DNA from 4 places in the Blastococcus sp. SYSU DS0539 genome. Region 2 is predicted to be linked to each of the others. Evidence: predicted binding sites of a transcription regulator. Region 2 holds the regulator's gene; each other region holds the start of a gene.
What was found. The regulator LexA, encoded in region 2, represses DNA repair genes until DNA is damaged. The targets are predictions, from matches to a motif close to TCGAACANNTGTTCGA.
Positions count from the first base shown of each region.

Region 1: ACI790_RS14215 (DUF222 domain-containing protein) is a predicted target of LexA. The motif match lies at 2,694-2,709, and genes of this name have one in related genera.
Region 3: ACI790_RS02620 (DUF222 domain-containing protein) is a predicted target of LexA. The motif match lies at 3,024-3,039, and genes of this name have one in related genera.
Region 4: ACI790_RS12260 (DUF6504 family protein) is a predicted target of LexA. The motif match lies at 1,713-1,728, and genes of this name have one in related genera.

Region 1 covers NZ_JBJHAF010000011.1:15,478-20,381, forward strand. Annotated here, with positions in the region: gene ACI790_RS14205 (aldehyde dehydrogenase family protein) at 1-1,292, opposite strand, end outside; gene deoC (deoxyribose-phosphate aldolase) at 1,298-2,293, opposite strand; gene ACI790_RS14215 (DUF222 domain-containing protein) at 2,721-4,253, shown strand; gene upp (uracil phosphoribosyltransferase) at 4,317-4,904, shown strand, end outside.
Region 2 covers NZ_JBJHAF010000001.1:47,262-52,165, reverse strand. Annotated here, with positions in the region: gene nrdR (transcriptional regulator NrdR) at 1-172, opposite strand, end outside; gene ACI790_RS00245 (hypothetical protein) at 567-1,325, opposite strand; gene ACI790_RS00240 (LysM peptidoglycan-binding domain-containing protein) at 1,469-1,708, opposite strand; gene lexA (transcriptional repressor LexA) at 2,200-2,964, shown strand; gene ACI790_RS00230 (enoyl-CoA hydratase/isomerase family protein) at 3,033-3,821, opposite strand; gene ACI790_RS00225 (ABC transporter permease) at 3,818-4,904, opposite strand, start outside.
Region 3 covers NZ_JBJHAF010000002.1:93,041-97,944, forward strand. Annotated here, with positions in the region: gene ACI790_RS02605 (DNA recombination protein RmuC) at 1-711, opposite strand, end outside; gene ACI790_RS02610 (methylated-DNA--[protein]-cysteine S-methyltransferase) at 773-1,306, opposite strand; gene ACI790_RS02615 (AlkA N-terminal domain-containing protein) at 1,306-2,802, opposite strand; gene ACI790_RS02620 (DUF222 domain-containing protein) at 3,066-4,154, shown strand; gene ACI790_RS02625 (hypothetical protein) at 4,167-4,742, shown strand.
Region 4 covers NZ_JBJHAF010000008.1:189,038-193,941, forward strand. Annotated here, with positions in the region: gene ACI790_RS12245 (phytoene desaturase family protein) at 1-453, opposite strand, end outside; gene ACI790_RS12250 (GNAT family N-acetyltransferase) at 450-1,043, opposite strand; gene ACI790_RS12255 (YbaK/EbsC family protein) at 1,040-1,576, opposite strand; gene ACI790_RS12260 (DUF6504 family protein) at 1,816-2,139, shown strand; gene ACI790_RS12265 (SAV_6107 family HEPN domain-containing protein) at 2,139-2,636, shown strand; gene ACI790_RS12270 (DNA polymerase III subunit alpha) at 2,627-4,904, shown strand, end outside.

The sequences.
Region 1 (4,904 bases), on a different contig from region 2:
TTCAGGATCCGCGACCCCTTCTCGCTCCAGATGCCGGCCGACAGCCCGTAGGTGGTGTTGTTCGCCTTGGCGACGGCCTCGTCGGGGGTGCGGAAGGTGAGCACGGACAGCACGGGACCGAACACCTCGTCGCGGGCGATCCGGTGCGCGGGGGAGACGTCGGTGAAGACCGTCGGCGGGAACCAGTAGCCGCGGTCGGGCAGGTCGCAGGCCGGCTGCCAGCGTTGCGCGCCCTCGGCCTCGCCGATGTCGGACAGCTCCCGGATCCGGGCGAGCTGCTCGGCCGAGTTGATCGCGCCGATGTCGGTGTTCTTGTCCAGCGGGTCGCCGACGCGCAGCGTGCCGATCCGCCGCTGGAGGCTCGCGATGACCTCGTCGTGGATCGACTCCTGGACCAGCAGCCGGGAGCCGGCGCAGCAGACGTGCCCCTGGTTGAAGAAGATCCCCTGGACGATCCCCTCCACGGCCTGGTCGATCGGGGCGTCGTCGAAGACGATGTTCGCCGCCTTGCCGCCGAGCTCCAGGGTCAGCTTCTTGCGGGTGCCGGCGACGGCGCGGGCGATCGAGCGGCCGACGTCGGTGGAGCCGGTGAACGCCACCTTGTCGACGTCGTCGTGCTCGACGACCGCCCGGCCGGTCTCCCCGGCGCCGGTGACGATGTTGACCACGCCGGGCGGCAGGTCGGCCTGCCGGCAGATCTCGGCGAACAGCAGCGCGGTCAGCGGCGTCGTCTCGGCCGGCTTGAGGACGACGGTGTTGCCGGTGGCCAGCGCGGGGGCGACCTTCCACGCCAGCATCAGCAGCGGGAAGTTCCAGGGGATGACCTGGCCGGCCACGCCGAGCGGGCGGGGGTCCGGCCCGAGGCCCGCGTGCTCCAGCTTGTCGGCCCAGCCCGCGTGGTAGAAGAAGTGCGCCGCGGCCAGGGGGACGTCGACGTCCCGCGATTCCCGGATCGGCTTGCCGTTGTCCAGCGACTCCAGGACGGCGAACTCGCGGGCCCGCTCCTGCAGCAGCCGGGCGATGCGGAACAGGTACTTGCCGCGGTCGGCGGGGCGCATCGGCCCCCAGGTCTTCTCGAACGCCTTCCGGGCGGCGCGCACCGCGCGGTCGACGTCGGCGGCGGTGCCGGTGGCGACCTCGCTGAGCACCTCCTCGGTGGCCGGGTTCACCGTCTTGAAGGGATCGCCGGAGCCGTCGACGAACTCGCCGTCGACGAACAGGCCGTACGACGGGGCGATGGTGACGATCGACCGCGACTCGGGGGCGGGGGCGTACTCGAAGGTGCTGGTCATCGTGCTCAGTCCACCGTGACGTAGTCGGGGCCGGAGTAGTGGCCGGTGCGCAGCTTCTGCCGCTGCAGGAGGAGGTCGTTGAGCAGGCTGGAGGCGCCGAAGCGGAACCAGTCGGCGTCCAGCCAGTCGGGGCCGACGGTCTCGTTGATCAGCACCAGGTGCTTGATCGCGTCCTTCGTGGTGCGGATGCCGCCGGCCGGCTTGAAGCCCACCTGGCGGCCGGTCGCGGCGCGGAAGTCGCGGACGGCCTCCAGCATCACCAGGCCGACCGGGAGGGTGGCGGCCGGGCTGACCTTGCCGGTCGAGGTCTTGATGAAGTCGCCGCCGGCGAGCATCGCGATCCAGCTGGCCCGGCGCACGTTGTCGAGGGTGACCAGTTCCCCGGTCTCGAGGATCACCTTGAGGTGCGCGTCCCCGCACGCCTCCTTCACCGCGACGATCTCCTCGTAGACGTCGAGGTAGCGGCCGGCGAGGAAGGCGCCGCGGTCGATGACCATGTCGATCTCGTCGGCGCCGTTGGCCACGGCGTCCTGCACGTCGGCGAGCTTCACCGCGCGGCTGGCGCGGCCGCTGGGGAAGGCGGTCGCGACGGCCGCCACGTGGATGCCGCTGTCGCCGAGGGCTTCCCGGGCCACGCCGGCGAGGTCGCCGTAGACGCACACCGCCGCGACCTTCGGCGTCGTCGGGTCGGAGGGGTCGGGCTGCTTGGCCTTGGCGGCCAGGCTGCGCACCTTGCCCGGGGTGTCGGCGCCCTCGAGGGTCGTGAGGTCGACCATCGAGATGGCGGTGTCGATGGCCCAGGCCTTCGACGTCGTCTTGATCGAGCGGGTGCCGAGCTGGGCCACCCGCGCCTCGGCGCCGACCTGGTCCACGCCCGGCAGACCGTGCAGGAAGGCGCGGAACGCCGAGTCCGAGCGCGTGACGTCGTCGTAGGGAGGCGTCGGCGCGGCCAGCGCCCGGGCGTCGTCCGACAGCGCGCCGGGATCGAGCACGTGGGTCATGCCGAACATTCTCCCCTGCGGCGGTCCGGAGCCCGAACCTGCTCACCCGCCGGGGCGGTTCCCCGTTCCTGGCGCCTCGGTTCCCCGTCGCCGCCGGTCCGCCGTCGGTCCCGGTCCACGCCGACGTTGCCGCGGGAACGTCTCCCGCCTCCCACCCCCGGCCTCGTCCAGTGCCGGGTGCCCGGCGTCCGGCGACTGCCTCGGGGTCATGACGGGCTCGGTCGGACGTTTCCGCGGAAACGTTCGCCCGTCGGCGTCGGCCCGTCCGTCGTGCCCCTTCCGCGTCCGTCCTCCGCCTCGGGCAGGCGCGCTCGTTGCGACGCGTCCCGACGTTCCCGGGAGGCGTTCCCGCGGGAACGCCTCCACGCCGGCGGAAACTGTCACCCCCGGCCGCTAGCTTTCGAACACGCATTCGAAGGAGGCGGTCGTGGCCGAGAAGTCCCTGCCGGAACTGGCGCGCGAGATCACGTCCGGCGCCGTGCGACTGGCCGCCGCCACGGCGGCCTGGCTGCGGCTGGTCGCGGAGTTCGACCGGCGGGAGGGCTGGCACGCGGTCGGCATCGCCTCCTGCGCCCACTGGCTGGCCTGGCAGTGCGGGGCGTCCCCGGGCACCGCCCGCGAGCACGTCCGGGTCGCCCGAGCCCTGGACGGTCTGCCGCTGATCTCCGCGGCGTTCGCCGAGGGGCGGCTGTCCTACTCCAAGGTGCGGGCGCTCACCCGCATCGCGGAGCCCGACACCGAGCAGTCCCTGCTCCATCTGGCGCTGGAGGCGACGGCGTCGCAGACCGAGCGGCTGGTCCGCTCCTGGCGCCGGGCCGACCGGGTCGATCCGGGCACCCTCACGCTCAAGCGGCAGTTCCAGCACTGGTGGGACGACGACGGCATGCTGGTCGTGCGGATGCGCATGGACGCCGAGGAGGGCGCCCGGTTCCTGACGGCGGTCGACTCGATCGCCGAGCGTGAGGCCCGCCGCGACCGGGCCGCGGCCAAGCGCGCAGCGGTCGGCTCCCCGGCACGCGGGGAACCGGACGAGTCCGAGCAGGACGACGAGCGGGAAGCGATCGCCTGCGCCCGGGAGCGGACCGCGGCACGACGCTGCGCGGCGGTCGCCGAGCTGGCCGACGCGGCTCACCACGTCGGCCGGCGGCCGGGGGACCCGCCCCGGCGGGAGGTCGTCGTGCACGTCGACGCCGCGGTCGTGGCCGACGACGCCGCCGCCGGCCAGGCCTACCTGGAGGGCGGCCCGGCGCTCCACCCGTCCCAGGTCCGCCGGATGCTCTGCGAAGCAACGGTCGTCACCATGCTGGAGCACGACCGCGAGGTGCTCGGAGTCGGCCGCCGGCGCCGCCGGGCCACCCGAGCCCAGCGTCGCGCTCTGCTCCGTCGGGACGGCGGCTGCGCCCGGCCGGGCTGCACCGAGACGAGGATCGAACGGCTGCACGCCCACCACATGCGGCACTGGCTGTTCGGTGGCGGCACCGACGTGGACAACCTGGTGCTGCTCTGCGACGTCGACCACGGGCTGGTCCACGACCAGGATCTGGTCCTCACGCGGCGCGACGGCCGGCTGATCGCCGTGGCTGCGGACGGCCGGCGGGTGTGGGGCCCCGCGGACGCCGCCTTCGCGCACGGCCTCCCCGGCGTCGCCGGTGACGGCGCTGCTCCGGCACCGGATGCGTTCGTGGGCGTTCAGCCGATCGACGAGCTCGCCGCGCGTCGGCCGGCTCCCGTGGCACAGGCGTCGCGGCCGGCCGGCAGGGCGGCGGAGCCGGTACGGGAGGTCGCCGGGGAGCTGACCTCCCTGCTGTTCCCGGACGGGCCACCCGCACTGCCCGACGCGATGCACGTCAACGGTGAGCGCATGGACATGGCGTACGTCGTCGGCGTGCTCATGGGAAACCGCGATCTGCGGCGGCGCCTGGCAGCCGAGGCGCGGGGCAGCGTGCTCGTCGCCGCCTGACGGGTGAGCTGCGCACGGGCGGTGCCGGGCCGCACATCGGGCCCGGCCGCTACCGTGCTGCCCGTGCAGCTCACCGTCGTCGACCACCCGCTCGCCCGCGCCCGCCTGACCCGCATGCGGGACGAGCGCACGGACAACGCCATGTTCCGCGCCGCTCTGCGCGAACTCACGCAGATGCTCGTCTACGAGGCCACCCGTGACCTCGAGGTCGCCGAGGAGCGGATCACCACCCCGGTGACGACGACGACGGGCTACCGGCTGGCCGCACCGCCGCTGATCGTGCCCGTGCTCCGGGCGGGGCTGGGCATGGCCGACACCGCGCACGGGATGCTGCCGGAGTCGCAGATGGGCTTCGTCGGGCTGGCCCGCAACGAGGAGACGTTCCAGCCCGAGGCCTACATGGCCTCGCTGCCGGAGTCGCTGGTCGGGCGTGACGTGTTCGTGCTCGACCCGATGCTGGCCACCGGCGGTTCGCTGGTGCACTGCTGCGAGCTGCTCACCGCCCGCGGCACGACGTCGATCACCGTGCTCTGCGCGCTCGCGGCGCCGGACGGCATCCGCCGGCTGGAGGAGAGCGGCCTGCCGCTGCGGGTGTTCACCGCCAGCATCGACGAGGGGCTCAACGACAAGGCCTACATCGTCCCGGGGCTG
Region 2 (4,904 bases):
AGGGCTCGCTGACGCCGTTGCGCTTGACGACGGCGAGCACCGCCTCCTCGACGGTGGTGAACCGCCGCCCGCACGCGGGGCAGGACCGGCGACGCCGGGTGGTGGCGCCCTCGTCGGCCTCGCGCGAGTCGATCACCCGGCTGTCGGCGTTGTGGCAGAACGGGCAGCGCACGGTGGTTCACCCCCTTCCCTCTGCGACCCGCCACCGGCCGGCTGTGGACCCTCCTGGGGACATCCGGTGGATGCGCCGGGGAGAACCTAGGGACCAGCCTGTGGACGGGCTTACAGCTCTGTAACTACTAGATGTAGGGGAACCCTAGGACGGCCCACCCAAGATGTGCAAGTGATCGTTCCCTCGGCGTGTTCCGCCCCGACACTGCCGTGCGCACGCGGAACACCGGACCCCACCAGTCACACGACACGCCGGGCCGACGCGCGGACGGCACCCCGGGCCGCGGCCCGCCGGCCCGGCCGGCAGGCCGCGGACGGGGCTCCCGACGCACCACGACGCCGGACTCCTCCGGACGTCCGATGCCGACGAGGGGCGTGCCACGGTCAGGCGCCGCTCAGCGCGCGTCGACCCGCGGGCGGCGGGAGTGCGGGATCTGGTCGCTCAGCCGCATCGGCCGGGTGAGCAGATCGGCCTCGATGTCGGCGGGCGGGGTCCAGCCGCGCCCCCCGGGCGCCGCCACGACCGGGTGCACACTGCGGGCCGGCGGCACCGACCACGCCACGGTCCGGGGGTGGTCGTCCCGCGCGGCGGCCGGCACGTCGGCACCGCTCTCCGCGGGAACGACCGGGATCAGGCCGGTGTCGGCTGCCCGGTGGCGACCGGCCAGGCCCTCGGGAGCGGGCGCACGGTGCCGCCCGGGCGGCGGCGCCGGGACCGACGCCGCCGGGTCCGCCTGCACGTCGCTGTCCTCGGGCGCACGACGACGCCCACCGCCGCGGGCCGGGTTCGACCGCTCGCGGTGGTCCCGGACCAGCGGGAGGCTGGCGGTCGTGCCGGCGCCGGCGGGCCGACCGCCGTGCAGCGCGGACACCGCCTGAGCGACAGCCGGGTCCTGCGTCACGCGGGGCGCCGCCACGACGGCGACCTCCGGTGTGGCGGTGTGCGGCTCGGGCAGCCGCAGGGTGGAGAGCTCGGTCCACGCCGTCTCCTCGACCCCACCGACGACGACGCGCACCCACACCTGGCACGCCCCCGCGTCGTCATGCCGCCAGCCCAGCAGCTCACCCGCCCACCAGGCGCCCGCCTGGTAGACCTCGACGGCCTGGGACTGACCGGCGAACACCGCGGCGCGGTTCTCCATGACACTCGACACAGGCAGACCGTAAGCGGGTGATCAGCACGCAACGTGAACGTGCCAGCACAGAGGGTTGACGAAGTCGTCGGGGCGGGTTATGAAACTCTCGCCGTGGCGGACGCCACGTCGGGGGCGCCGCGATGGAGGCGCCGGCGAGCGGATCAGGGCAGGTGGAGCAGCTGCCCCGGCACGATGGCCGAATCGCGCACGTCGTTCAGCTCCTGGATGCCGTCGACGACCTCCCGCACGTCCCGCCCCTCGGCCGCCGCGCTCGCGATGGACCACAGCGTGTCACCCGGCTCGACGACGACGCTCGTGGTGCCCATCAGCTCCAGCCCGTCCCCGCCGCCCCCCAGCACCGCACCCGCCAGCGAGACCACGCCCAGGGCGAGCAGCAGCACGAGGACCACCACGAGCCGCCGGCCGCGCGCGGTGAGCCGCAGCGGAGGCAGCCCAGGCTCGGCCGGCCACTCCCCGGCACCCCGACGGGCTCCTGCACCCCGCCGGTCCACGGCCGACCGGGCCGCCGGTTCCGCCGATCCACCGCGGGGCGGGGCGACGACCGCGTAGGCGCGCGGGGCAGGCGGGAGGACGCGGAGGTGCCGCACCGGCCGCTCCCGAACCCGCTCCTCCGCCGCGCCCGACATCCCCCCGCGCACCGACACCGCCGCATTGCTGCCCATCGTCTCCCGCCCCTCACCTGGCCGGACCCACCCCGGCCCGAACGTGTGTTCGATTCGAACGCTTGTCCGATGTCTACCCCATGGGTCCGACACGAGCGGCGCGACACGGCAACTTTCGAACGCCTGTTTGAACTGGCCGGCGATCGGCGCTACGGTCGCTGCGACGACCAGGGCTGACCAGCTGCGCGGGCAGCCGGCGAGGAGGAGACGTGACGGAGTCGAGCGGGACGTCCGGCGGCCGACGCGGGACCCGGGGCGCCGCCCCGGACACGGCCGACGCCTCGGCGTCGGTCCGCACCTTCCCGGACCGGACGGCCGACGGTGACGGCCTGACCCAGCGGCAGCGCCGGGTGCTGGAGGTCATCCGCGACTCGATCGACCGGCGCGGTTACCCGCCGTCGGTCCGCGAGATCGGCGAGGCGGTCGGCCTGTCGTCGGCGTCCTCGGTCGCCCACCAGCTGTCGGTCCTGCAGAAGAAGGGCTGGCTCCGCCGCGACCCCAACCGGCCGCGCGCGCTCGACGTCCGGCTGCCCGGCGACGCCGGCCGCGGCGCCGCAGCCGTCGAGCCCCCGGTGGTCCGCGAGGGCGAGCAGGCCTCCGCGCCCACCTACGTCCCCCTCGTCGGCCGGATCGCCGCCGGTGGTCCCGTGCTCGCCGAGCAGGCGGTGGAGGACGTCTTCCCGCTCCCCCGCGAACTCGTCGGCGAGGGCACCGTGTTCATGCTCAAGGTCGCCGGTGACTCGATGGTCGAGGCGGCCATCTGCGACGGCGACTGGGTCGTCGTCCGGCAGCAGCCGACCGCCGAGAACGGCGAGATCGTGGCCGCGATGATCGACGGCGAGGCGACCGTGAAGACCTACAAGCGCCGCGACGGGCACGTGTGGCTGCTGCCGCACAACCCCGCGTACGAGCCCATCCCCGGCGACGAGGCCACGATCCTCGGCCGGGTCGTCTCGGTGCTGCGCCGGGTCTGACAACGCGATGATCACGGCGGGCCGGTCCTCCGAAGAGGACGGGCCCGCCGTGGTCGTCCGGGCCTCGGTCAGCGGCGCCGGTAGTCGCCGTCGCGCTTCTCGAAGAACGCCCGCAGCGCTTCCTGGTGGTCCTCGGTCCGGAACATCTCCAGGAACCGCTTGGTCTGCAGCGCCTGCCCCTCGCGGAAGTCCATCTCGAAGGCCCCGTTCACAGCCTCCTTCGTGACCTCGACCGACAGCGGTGCACGGGTCGCGATCCGCTGCGCCTTCGCCAGGGCCGCGGGCATCAGGTCCGCCGGCTCGTGGACCTCGGTGACCAGACCCCAGTTGAGGGCCTGCTCGGCGGTGTACCGGGCACCGGTGAGCAGGATCTCCTTGGCCGGGCCCAGGCCGATGACCCGGGGCAACCGCCAGAAGCTGACGATGAGGCCGACATTTACACCCGCCGCGACGAAGAAGGCATCGGTAGAGGCAATCCGGATGTCGCAGCACAGGGCGAACTCCAGGCCACCGCCGATGGTTGCTCCGTTGATCGCGGCGACGACGGGTGCGCGGAAGTTCTGCACGCCGTTGAGCACCCGGCTGAACTCGGCGAGGTAGTCCTTGAGCCGCTCGTCGCTGATGGACTGCTCCTCGCCCAGGTGCGCTCCCGCGGTGAAAGCCCGGCCCTCACCGGTGATCACCAGGCACCGGACGTTCTCGTCGGCGTCCAGGATGTCGAGCGCCCTCATGAACGAACGCCGGCTCTCCCAGCCGAAGGTGTTCGACGGGGGGCTGTCCAGGGTGAGGACGGCGATGTGCGGGGTCTCGTAGCGCAGGTGGACGCCGCTGCCGACGTCTGTCTTCATCTCGGTCATGCTGCTTCCTCCGGTGGTGTGTTGAGTGCGACGGACGGGGACCGGCGGGACCGCCGGGTGGACTGGCCGGGTCGACGGTCGAGCAGCCGCATGGCGAACACGGTCACCACGATGTTGATGAGCAGGACCACCACGGAGAGCGCCCCCACCCGCTGGTAGAGCGACTCACTGGCCAGGCTGTACAGCACCGTTGACACGGTGGGATTCGCGCCGGTGTAGAGGAACACCGACATCTCCAGCTCCCGGAAGAGCAGGACGAAATTGAGCATGCCCGCGGCGAGCAGCGAGGGGCGGAGCAGCGGCACCGTGATCCGCCGCCACGTACGCGCCCAGGACGCACCGAGGCTCCGGGATGCCTCCTCCACCTCCGCACCGATCTGTCCCATCCCGGCGTGGACGTAGGCGAAGGTCAGCGGCAGCGCGCTCCCCGCGTAGGCGATCAGCAGGATGGTCAGCGTCCCGCCCAGCCCGAAGGGCTGCCCGGCGTAGGCGATGATCAGGCCGATGCCGAGCACCGCGCCGGGGAAGGCCAGCGGCGCCGCCATGGCTCCCACGATCACGGCGTTGCTCCGCGCCTTGGTGCGGTGCACCAGCCACGAGGCGAGGAGCGCGACGGCGAGGGCCAGCACCGTCCCCCCGAGGGCCAGGATGAAGCTGTTGCCCATCGCGGCCGCGATCAGCGGCCGGCCGAAGACCTCCTCGTAGTTTCCCGTGAGGGTGAAGTTGTCCCACCCCAGAGGCCGGCCGAGCGCCTTGCGGAATGAGGTGACCAGCAGGACACCGAAGGGCAGCACGAGGCTCAGGACCACGACCAGCGAGCAGAATCCCAAGGCGAGGAAGCTGGCACCGCCCAGGTGCGTCACGTCCTGCCGCCCCGGCTTGCCACCGATGACGGTGAACTTCTTCCCGCCGACCAGCTTGCGCTGCAGGACCAGCAGCACGGCGATGATCACCAGGATCGGGACGGAGATGACCGCGGCGGCCTCGATCCGCGGCGGGAACTGCATGAGGCTGAGCAGAACCGTCGGGATGGTCTGGAAGCCGGTCGGAGCGCCGAGGATGGCGACCGGCCCGAAGATCACG
Region 3 (4,904 bases), on a different contig from region 2:
CGCCAGGACGACGTCCCGGGCGAACCCGTACTCCAGCAGCCCCGGCTCGGCCTCCAGGGCGGTGGTGAGGAAGCCGTCGGACGGCACGAAGAGGACGGTGAACGGCGCCGCCGGGCGGAAGGCGGTCGGGTAGCGCCGGGCGGCCAGCGCGTCGACGTGGGCGCGCAGTTGGCGGGCGTGCATCGCCACGCGGTCGGCGCGGACCGCGCGGTCCTCGGCCTGCACCGCCTCGATGTAGCCGGTGAAGGGCACCTTCGCGTCGACGATCACCTGGCGGCCGTCGGCGAGGGTGACCACGAGGTCGGGGCGCACCCCCGCGCCCTCGTCGTTGGTGCCGGCCGGCTGCTCGACGAAGTCGCAGTGCTCGAGCAGCCCGGCCACCTCGACGACGCGGCGCAGCTGCACCTCGCCCCAGCGACCGCGGACGTGCGGGGTGCGCAGTGCGGTGACCAGCGCGGCGGTCTCGTGCTTCAGCTGCGCCGACGCCTGGCCGACGGTGCCCATCTGCTCGCGCAGCTCCCCGTGGGCGGTGGCGCGGGCCCGCTCCATGCCGGCCAGCAGCCGGTGCAGGTGGTCCAGGGACTCGTGCACCGGCTCCAGGCCGGTGTCCTCGGGGCGGCGGCGGGCCAGCAACGTGACCACGCCGAGGGTGACGGCAGTGGCCAGCAGCGCACCGAGGAGGAGCCCGAGGAGCAGGGAAGCGGCGTCCATGGCGGGGACCCTGCCGGACGGGTCCGACAGTTCCCGGGCAACGGGGGTGGGCGCGCCGCGGTCAGCCGGCGGGGACGCCCGCGGAGGCGGCCTCGTGGTCGAGCAGCCAGCGCTTCACCGGCGTCCCCCAGCGGAAGCCGCCCAGCCCGCCGTCGGATCCGAGCACCCGGTGGCAGGGCACGAAGAGGGCGGTGGCGTTGCGGGCGCAGGCGTTCGCCGCGGCGCGCACCGCGGCGGGACGGCCGCACCGGGCGGCGAAGCCGGCGTAGGTGTCGGGTCGGCCGGCGGGGACGGTGCGCAGGACCTCCCACGCCTCCTGCAGGAACGGCCCGGACCGCTGCCGGACGGCGACGTCGTCGATGGCGGTGACGTCCCCTGCGACGAAGGCGTCCACGGTGTCGAGGATGGGGACCCGGGCGACCGGTGAGGAGGTGTCCGGCCGCAGGGACGGGTGCACCACGGCGAGCAGGTCGGCGACGTCGGCGGTCCAGCCGCTGGCGAGCACGAGCTCCCGGCCGTCCCCGTCGGTCGTGACGACCGCCGTGAACGGGCCGGGCGGGGTGGCGACGGTGGCGTGGCGGACGGAACCGGTCATCAGGCGCTCCTCGGGAGGGCGGGTGCGGGTGGGCTGGGGCGGGTGAAGAGGGACGGCACGGCCAGCGCCCACAGGTGCAGGACGGCGTAGGAGCGCCACGGCCGCCAGTGGGTGGCGGCGTCGGCGTCGTTGCTGCCCAGCGCGGCGAGGGACTTCCGGAGGGCGAGGTCGCCGGGGAGCCAGACGTCGGGATCGGCCAGCCCGCGCAGGCCCACGAGGGCCGCCGTCCACGGACCGATGCCGGGGACGGCGCGCAGCCCGCGCTCGGCGTCGGCCCGCTCCGCGCCGGGCCCGAGGACGATCGAGCCGTCGGCCACCGCGGTGGCCAGGGCGGAGACGGTGCGCCGGCGCGCACCGGTCAGCCCGACGGCACCGAGTTCGGCGTCGGCCAGCGCCTCCGGCCGCGGAAAGGCGTGGGTGAGGGTGCCGATCGGCTCGGCCAGCGGGGTGCCGGCCGCCGTGACCAGGCGGGCGGTGAGGGTGCGGGCGCCGGCGACCGACACCTGCTGGCCGAGCACGGCGCGGACGGCCAGCTCGTCGGCGTCGGGGGAGGCGGGCACCCGGCGTCCCGGGGCGGCGGCGACCAGCGGGGCGAGCGCCGGGTCGGCGGCCAGTACGTCGTCGACGGCGGCGGGGTCGGCGTCGAGATCCAGCATCCGGCGGCAGCGGCTGACCGCGGCGCCGAGGTCGCGCAGCTCGGTGAGCCGCAGCCGGGCGCTGACCGCCGCCGCGCCGTCGGCCGCGGGGGAGAGCCGGACCACCGCCGGCCCGTGCGGTAGGTCCAGGACCCGCGAGAACGTCGTCCCGTCCCACTCCTCCAGCCCCGGGACGGCGTGCGCACCCAGGAAGAGCAGCACCTCCTCGGCCGCGTACGGCGCGCGGGCGGCCAGCCGGAGCGTGAGCCAGCCGGGCGGACCGCCGTGCGTGCCGCGCCGGCCGCGGCGCAGCTCGCCGGGGGTCGCGGCGAACACCTCGCGCACGGTGTCGTTGAACTGGCGGATGCTGGCGAACCCGGCGGCGAAGGCGACGTCGGCCATGGGCAGGTCGGTGGTCTCGACGAGCACGCGGGCGATCTGCGCTCGCTGGGCGCGGGCCAGCGCCAGGGGGCTCACACCCAGCTCGCCGACGACGAGCCGGTGCAGCTGGCGCTCGGAGTAGCCGAGGCGGGCGGCGAGCCCGGGAACGCCGGAGCGCTCGATCTCCCCGTCGGCGATCAACCGCATGGCCCGGGCGACGACGTCGGCGCGCACGTCCCATTGCGGTGACCCCGGCGCGGCGTCCGGCCGGCACCGGCGGCAGGCGCGGTAGCCGGCGCCCTGGGCGGCGGCCGCGGTGGAGAAGAAAGCGACGTTGCGGGCCAGCGGGGTGCGCGCGGGGCAGGACGGCCGGCAGTAGATGCCGGTCGTGCGCACCGCGGTGAAGAACCAGCCGTCGAAGCGCGCGTCCCGGCCGGCGACGGCGCGGTAGCAGCGCTCGTGGTCCAGGGACTCCCTCATGGCACCGAGCATGCCAGCGCCCGGCGACGGTCTCTGGCGGATTTCGGACGCCGCCCTGGCGTGCACCGGTCGGTGGACGGCGGGCCGGGGCGTCGGCGGTTCCCGGCCGACCACCGCCCGTGTCGTAGACGCGAGGTCGGCGTCAAGCCTTCTCGCGGATCTGTGGACAGGTGCTTGACCTGCGGTTTCGTGTTGTCGGTGTCGATCGGACCGGCTAGCCTTCGTACATCTGTTCGGCCTCCGGGGATGAGGCGCTGGCCCGGTTGTCGGCCGCGCTGGACGACCTCGCGGCCGAGGACCTGTCGGGCCGGATCGGCCCGCAGCTGCTGGACCGGCTGACCGGTCTGCTGACCGCGCAGAACCGGTTGGCCGCGCAGGTGGCCCGCACGGTTCGGGAGTGTGAGGTGACCCAGGCCGCCGAGCACGACGGGAAGGCCTCGATGGCCGCCTGGCTGCGCGGCCACGCCCGCTTCTCGGCCGGCGCGGCCTCACGGGCGGTGCGTTCGGGCCGGGTGCTGGCCGAGCTGCCGGCGGTCGCGGCTGCGTTCGACCGGGGCGAGCTGACCGCCGAGGCCGTGGTGGTCATCGCCCCGGTCGCCGCACCGGCGAACCTGGCCGCCGCCGCGGAGCAGGGCGTCGACCTCGCGGGGGTCGACGCCGCGCTCGCGCAGGTGGCCGCGTCCCGGCCGTATGCCGAGCTGCGGCAAGTGGTGCACCACTACCTGGCCCGGCTCGACCCCGACGGTCCCGAGCCCGATCCCACCGAGGGCCGGTCGCTGACCTTCGTCCGGCATGCCGACGGATCCCTGTCCTTGCGCGGCGAACTGGACGCCGTGGGCGGGGAGAAGCTGCAGGCCGCGGTCGAGTCGATCGTGCAGGCCTCCCGCCCGGCCGGGGACACCCGCACCCGCGCCCAGCAGTCCGCCGACGCCCTCGTCCAGCTGTGCGACAACGCCCTGGCCGCCGGCGGCCTGCCCATCCTGCGCACGGTCAAGCCGCACGTGGTCGTCCGCGTCGATCTGGACGACCTGGTCGACCCGGCGACCGGACCGGCCGCCGCCCGGCTCGGGTTCGGCGCCACCATCTCCGCCGCCCGCGCCCGCTGGCCGGCCTGCGACGGCAGCGTCGCCCGCATCGTGATCGGCCCCGAGGGGCAACCGCTGGACTACGGCCGCACCCACCGCGTCGTGCCACCGCAGCTGCGCCGCGCGGTCGAGGCCCGCGACGGTGGCTGCGTGTTCACCGGCTGCGACGCCCCCGCCCACTGGTGCGACGTCCACCATCTCGTGCACTGGATCGACGGCGGCGAGACGTCGCTGGAGAACCTGTCACATTCGGGATACACCCCCTGACAAGATGTCGCCGTGGCCTACGAGTGGGTGGCGCCGACCGCTACTGCAGCGGTCGGGATCGCGGGCGTCGTGTTCACCTGGCTGTCGAGCCAGACGAACGCGCGCACGCAGCAGGCGCTACTCATGGCCGGGCAACGGCATGAAACAGAAAGAGAGCGACGTCTCGAAAGGCGTGAAACCTTCGCGGGGGTGCTTGTAGCGCTCGCGGAGTGTAATCGCGAGATTGGCGATCAGGGCAAGGTGCTTTTCAAGATCCGAGGCGCGATCATCCGCAGGCTGACGGAATCAGGCGGCGCCATCTCAGACGAGGCAATCCAAGCCGCCGCTTCGACCGAAGAGACGGTGTCCGTCGCTAGCAGCATCGCGGCCATTCTGCGAGCCGTCGACGGCTTCGACCGCACGGCGTACGACGCGCAGTTGTCCGGAAGCGAGGCTGTAACCGAGGCCATGGATGCCGTCCGCGAGGATCTTCTCGACATCTGCACGGACTTCAGCAAGTTCCGAGACTGGCGCTACTTGGCGCACGAGAAGCGCGAGGCGCTTATCGCGGCGATGCGTGCGGACCTCGGCTACGAGCCTGACGCGTGACGCCCGGCGACCGCTTGGCGGTGGGGGTTCGGGGGCGTTCTTCCCCCGGACCCGCAACTGCCGGGTGCGGTCGTGCCGCTTCGCTGATCTCAGCCTCAGGCGGTCAAGGGGGGCCGCAGGCCACCGCGTAGCGGCGCGAAGCGCCCTTGACGGCCGCGTGCC
Region 4 (4,904 bases), on a different contig from region 2:
GGAGGCGACCACGGCGCGGCTGCGCGGGCCCCAGATCCCGACGAACCGCCGGTAGGCGGCGGCGTCGGCCGGACCGCAGGCGGCCTCGATCGAGGCGCAGGTGGCGTCCAGGTCGACGGAGAAGACCAGCGGCCGGCCGTCGGGGCCGGGGTCGCCGGGCGCGGGCGCCGGTGCGAAGCCCCACGGGTCGCAGTCGATGTAGCGGAGCCCGTGCGCCGCCAGGTCCAGCTCCTCGACGATGCCGCTGTGCCGGACGATGACGTGGGCGCTGGAGCCGCGGTCGACGCGCACGCCGGGCCAGCGCTCGACGGTGGACACCGCGCCGCCGAGGACGTCGTCGGACTCGACGACCTCCACCCGGAGGCCCTCCCGGGCCAGGTAGCAGGCGGCGACCAGGCCGTTGTGGCCGGAGCCGACGACGACGACGTCCACGGGGGCGGGGGAAGCGGTCACGCCCGGGAGTTCGGCGCGGAGGGGCCGGGTGGATGCAGCGGCAGCCGCGCGCCGAGGATGGCGAAGGGCCGGGAGTCGCCGGGGAAGTGGTAGCCGCGGGCGAGGTCGACGAAGCCGTCGGCGCGGTACAGCCGGAAGGCCTTGGTGTCGGCGTCGGGCGTGGAGAGCAGGGCGACCGGGTGCGGCAGGCCCTCGACCAGCGCGTGCAGCAGCTGCCGGCCCAGCCCCTGGCTCTGCGCGTCGGGGTGGACGTGCAGCTCGCAGACCTCGAAGGCGCCGGGCAGCCACTTCTTGGCCGTCCGGCGGTCGAGCGCGGCGCGCACCTGGTCGTGCCACCACTGGCCGGGCGCGATGAGGTAGCCGTACCCGAAGCCGACCAGCCGCTCGCCCTCCGGGCTCTGTGCGAAGGCGCCCACGGCGCGGAAACCGGGCCGCTCGGTGTGCTGGATCGCGTAGCCGTACCGCCCGGCGACGACGCCGGAGTCGTAGCCCATCGCCAGGCCGTAGATGGTGAGCACCTCGTGCATGTGCTCCCGCATCCACGGCGGGGGCAGCTCGACGATGCGGGTGGCGGGCCGGGTGCCCGTCACGGGGCGACCGCCTGCGGGGCTGCGGTGGCGGTGGTGGTGGCGGCGTCGCGCGGGCCCTCGCCCACCTCGGCCGCGGTGCCGGCGGTGAGGCGGAGCAGCTCGTCGTAGGTGGTCGGGAAGACCGCCGTCGGGGAGCCGGCCGCGGCCCACACCTGCTCGTACCGGGCGAGCTCCACGTCGACCAGCGTGCCGAGCGGCTCGGGGTGGCCGACCGGGGCGACGCCGCCGATGGGCTGGCCGGTGTGCCGGCGGACGGCGTCGGCGGGGGCCGGCGCCACCGAGCCGACGCCGAGCAGCGCCGCGACCTGGGCGACGTCGACGCGGTGCGCGCCGCTGGGGAGGACCAGCAGCGGGGAGCCGTCGGCGAGGAAGACCAGGCTGTTCACGATCGCGCCGACCGGGACGCCGAGCGCGGCGGCGGCCGCGGGCGCCGTGCGGACCTCCTCGGGGAGGACGCGGACCGCACCGGCGGCACCGGCCTCGGCGAGGGTGCGGGCGACGGCGTCCACCCGGGGGTTCGGGGGTCGGCTCATGCGTCGATCCTGCCACCGTCCCGGGGGTCCCCGCCCGGCGCGCCCCGGGCCCGCGGAGGCGGTGCGGTGCCGGCGCCGGCACACGGCGCGGCGCGGCTTGACGAGGGCGGGGCGCTCGGGTCTACTGGACGAGCGTTCGAACGCCTGTTCGAACGACGTCCGACCCGCTCTCCCGACCTTCCCCGTCGGTGGGGGCACCGGGGCGGCGTGCGCGCGGGGTGAGGCGTGGGGAGTCGGGGATGAGCCGGGTGCTGGGTGAGGTCGTCGGTCGGGCCGGCGAAGAGGTGCAGGTGGAACGCGGCCCGCTGGGCCCGGTGCAGTTCTGGCGCGGGCAGTCCCGGTACGTCGTGGGCGAGCTGCTCGACTCCTGGGTCGAGACCGCACCGTGGTGGCTGCGGGACGCCGGGGCGGGCGGCGCGTCCGACGACCTGGTGGCGCCGCGGGAGGTCTGGCGGGTCGAGGCGGTCCGGGCCGGGCGCTCGCGGATGAGCTTCGCCGGGGTCTACGACCTGTCGTGGGACGCGTCCGGCAACCGCTGGTGGCTCGTGCGGGTGCACGACTGATGGGCGCCGCACGGGCCGTGCCGGCCGAGCAGCTGCCGCTTCCCCCCGCGCTGCCCACCGCCGCCACGGCGCTGCTGGGCCAGGCGCACCGGGGGCTGGCCGCGGCCGCCGCGGCCGCCGACCAGCGGGAGCGGTACGCCACCGCCCACCTCGCCGCGCTCCGCGCCGCCGCCGCGGTGCTCGCCGCGCGCACCCGGCCGGAGGGCGGGCGCCGCCGGCCGCGCAGCGCCTGGGTGCTGCTCGGGCAGGTGGCGCCGGAGCTGGGGGAGTGGGCCACCTTCTTCGCCGCCGGGGCGGGCAAGCGCGCCGCCGCCGAGGCGGGGCTGTCCCGAGCGGTCACCGAGCGGGAGGCCGACGACCTGGTGCGCGACGTCCGCGCCTTCCTCGGCGTGGTCGAGACCGTGCTCGGCAGCACGCCGCCGCCGGAGCCGCCCCGCTACCCGCGGCCGCACGTGGTCGGCGGGTCCTCGTCCCGGTCCGCCGGGCCATGGCGGTGAGCGACCCCTTCGTCCACCTGCACGTCGCCTCCGGCTACTCCATGCGGTACGGGGCCAACCACCCCGCCGACCTGGTGGCCCGCGCCGCCGAGCACGGCATGCCGGCCCTGGCCCTGACCGACCGGGACGGTCTCTACGGCGCGGTGAAGTTCGCGCTGGCCTGCCGGTCGGCCGGGGTGCGGCCGATCTTCGGCGTCGACCTCGCGGTGGCGCCGTCGCTGGGCACCAGCGTGCCCCCGGCGCTCGCGCACGTGCTGGGCGAGGACCCGGCCGCGGCGCGCCCGCCGCGCTCGCGGTCCGCGACCTCGCCTCGCCGGGCCCCGGCCCGCGGTGGGGCGAGCGTCGACCCGCGGCTGCCCCGGGTCACCTTCCTGGCGCGGAACGGCGCCGGCTGGCGGTCGCTGTGCCGGCTCACCAGCGCCACCCACCTGCGGGGCAGCCGCGGCGAGCCGGTGAGCTCGCTGGCGATCGCCGCCGAGCACGCGACCGGGCTGGTCCCGCTGCTCGGCCCCGACTCCCCGGTGGGGCGGGCGCTGCTCGCCGGCCGGGCCGATCTGGCCGCCGACCAGCTGGACGCCTGGCGCGCGGTCTTCGGGCCCGGGCTGGCGCTCGAGCTGGTGCACCACCGCGGACGGGGTGACCGCTCCCGGGCCCAGGCGATGCTGCGGTTCGCCACCGAGCAGGGCGTGCCGGTGGTGCTCAGCAACGCCGTCCGCTACGTCGACGCCCTGGACGCACCGACCGCCGACGTGCTGGACGCCGCCCGGCGGCTGGTCCCGCTGGGTGCCCGGCACGTCGACCGCACCACGGCGGAGGGCTACCTGAAGTCGGGCAAGGAGATGGCCGAGGTCGCCGAGGACGTCGTCGGCCCCGACCGGGACGCCGCCCTGCGGCTGCTCGAGCGCACCGCCCGGCTGGCCGAGCAGTGCGCCGTCGACATCGTCACCGACCTGGGCATCGGCAGCGTCCGGTACCCCGAGCTCGACGTCGTCACCGCGCCGGCCGAGCGGGGCATGGGCCCGGCGCAGGTGCTGCGCGCCCGGTGCGAGGCCGGGCTGGGCCGGCGGGGCATGGCGCCCACGGCCCGGGTCCGCCAGCGGCTGGAGGAGGAGCTCGGGGTCATCGACTCCCTCGGCTACCCCTCCTACTTCCTCACCGTGGCCGACGTGGTCGACCTCATCAAGAGCTTGAGGGTTCGGGCGGCCGCGCGCGGCTCGGGTGCCGGCAGCCTGGTCACCTACCTGCTGGGCATCTCCGACGTCGACCCGCTGCGCTACGGGCTGCTGATGGAGCGGTTCCTCTCGCCGCTGCGCCACCAGCTGCCCGACATCGACATCGACGTGGAGTCCGCCCGCCGGATGGAGGTCTACGACGCGGTCATCGACCGCTTCGGCGCCGACCGGGTCAGCTGCATCTCGATGATGGACACCTACCGGGTGCGGCACGCGATCCGCGACGTCGGCGCCGCGCTCGGGCTGCCGCAGGCGGAGGTCGACGCCGTCGCCAAGGCGTTCCCGCACATCCGGGCCAACCAGGTGCACGCGGCGCTGCGCGACCTGCCGGAGCTGCGGGCCAGCCGGATGGGCTCCCGGCGATCCGGTGGCAGCGGCGATCTGGACCTGCTGTTCGACCTCGTCGCCCGGCTCGACGGGCTGCCGCGGCACATCGCGCTGCACCCGTGCGGGGTGCTGCTCTCCGACGCCACGCTGCTGGACCGCACCCCGGTGGAGAGCAGCTACCTCGGCTACCCGATGAGCCAGTTCGACAAGGACGACGTCGAGGAGCTGGGGCTGCTCAAGCTCGACCTGCTCGGCATCCGGATGCAGTCGGCGATCGCGCACGCCCTCGACGAGATCGAGCGGGTCGACGGGGAGGCCGTCGACATCGACGCCGTTCCGCGGGACGACCCGACGACGTTCGAGCTGATCCGCAGCACCCGCACGCTCGGCATGTTCCAGATCGAGTCGCCGGGGCAGCGGGAGCTGGTCGGCAAGTTCGGGCCGCAGACCTTCGAGGACCTCATCATCGACATCTCGCTGTTCCGGCCCGGGCCGGTGAAGAGCGACATGGTCACCCCGTTCCTCATGGCCCGGAACGGGTGGCAGGAGGCGCAGTACCCGCACCCCGACCTGGAGTTCGCGCTCGCGGAGACCGCCGGGGTGGTGGTCTTCCACGAGCAGGTGCTGCAGGTGGTCGCCCGGATGGCCGGCTGCACGCTGGCCGAGGCCGACGAGGTGCGCCGTGCCCTGGGGGAGAAGGACGCCCACC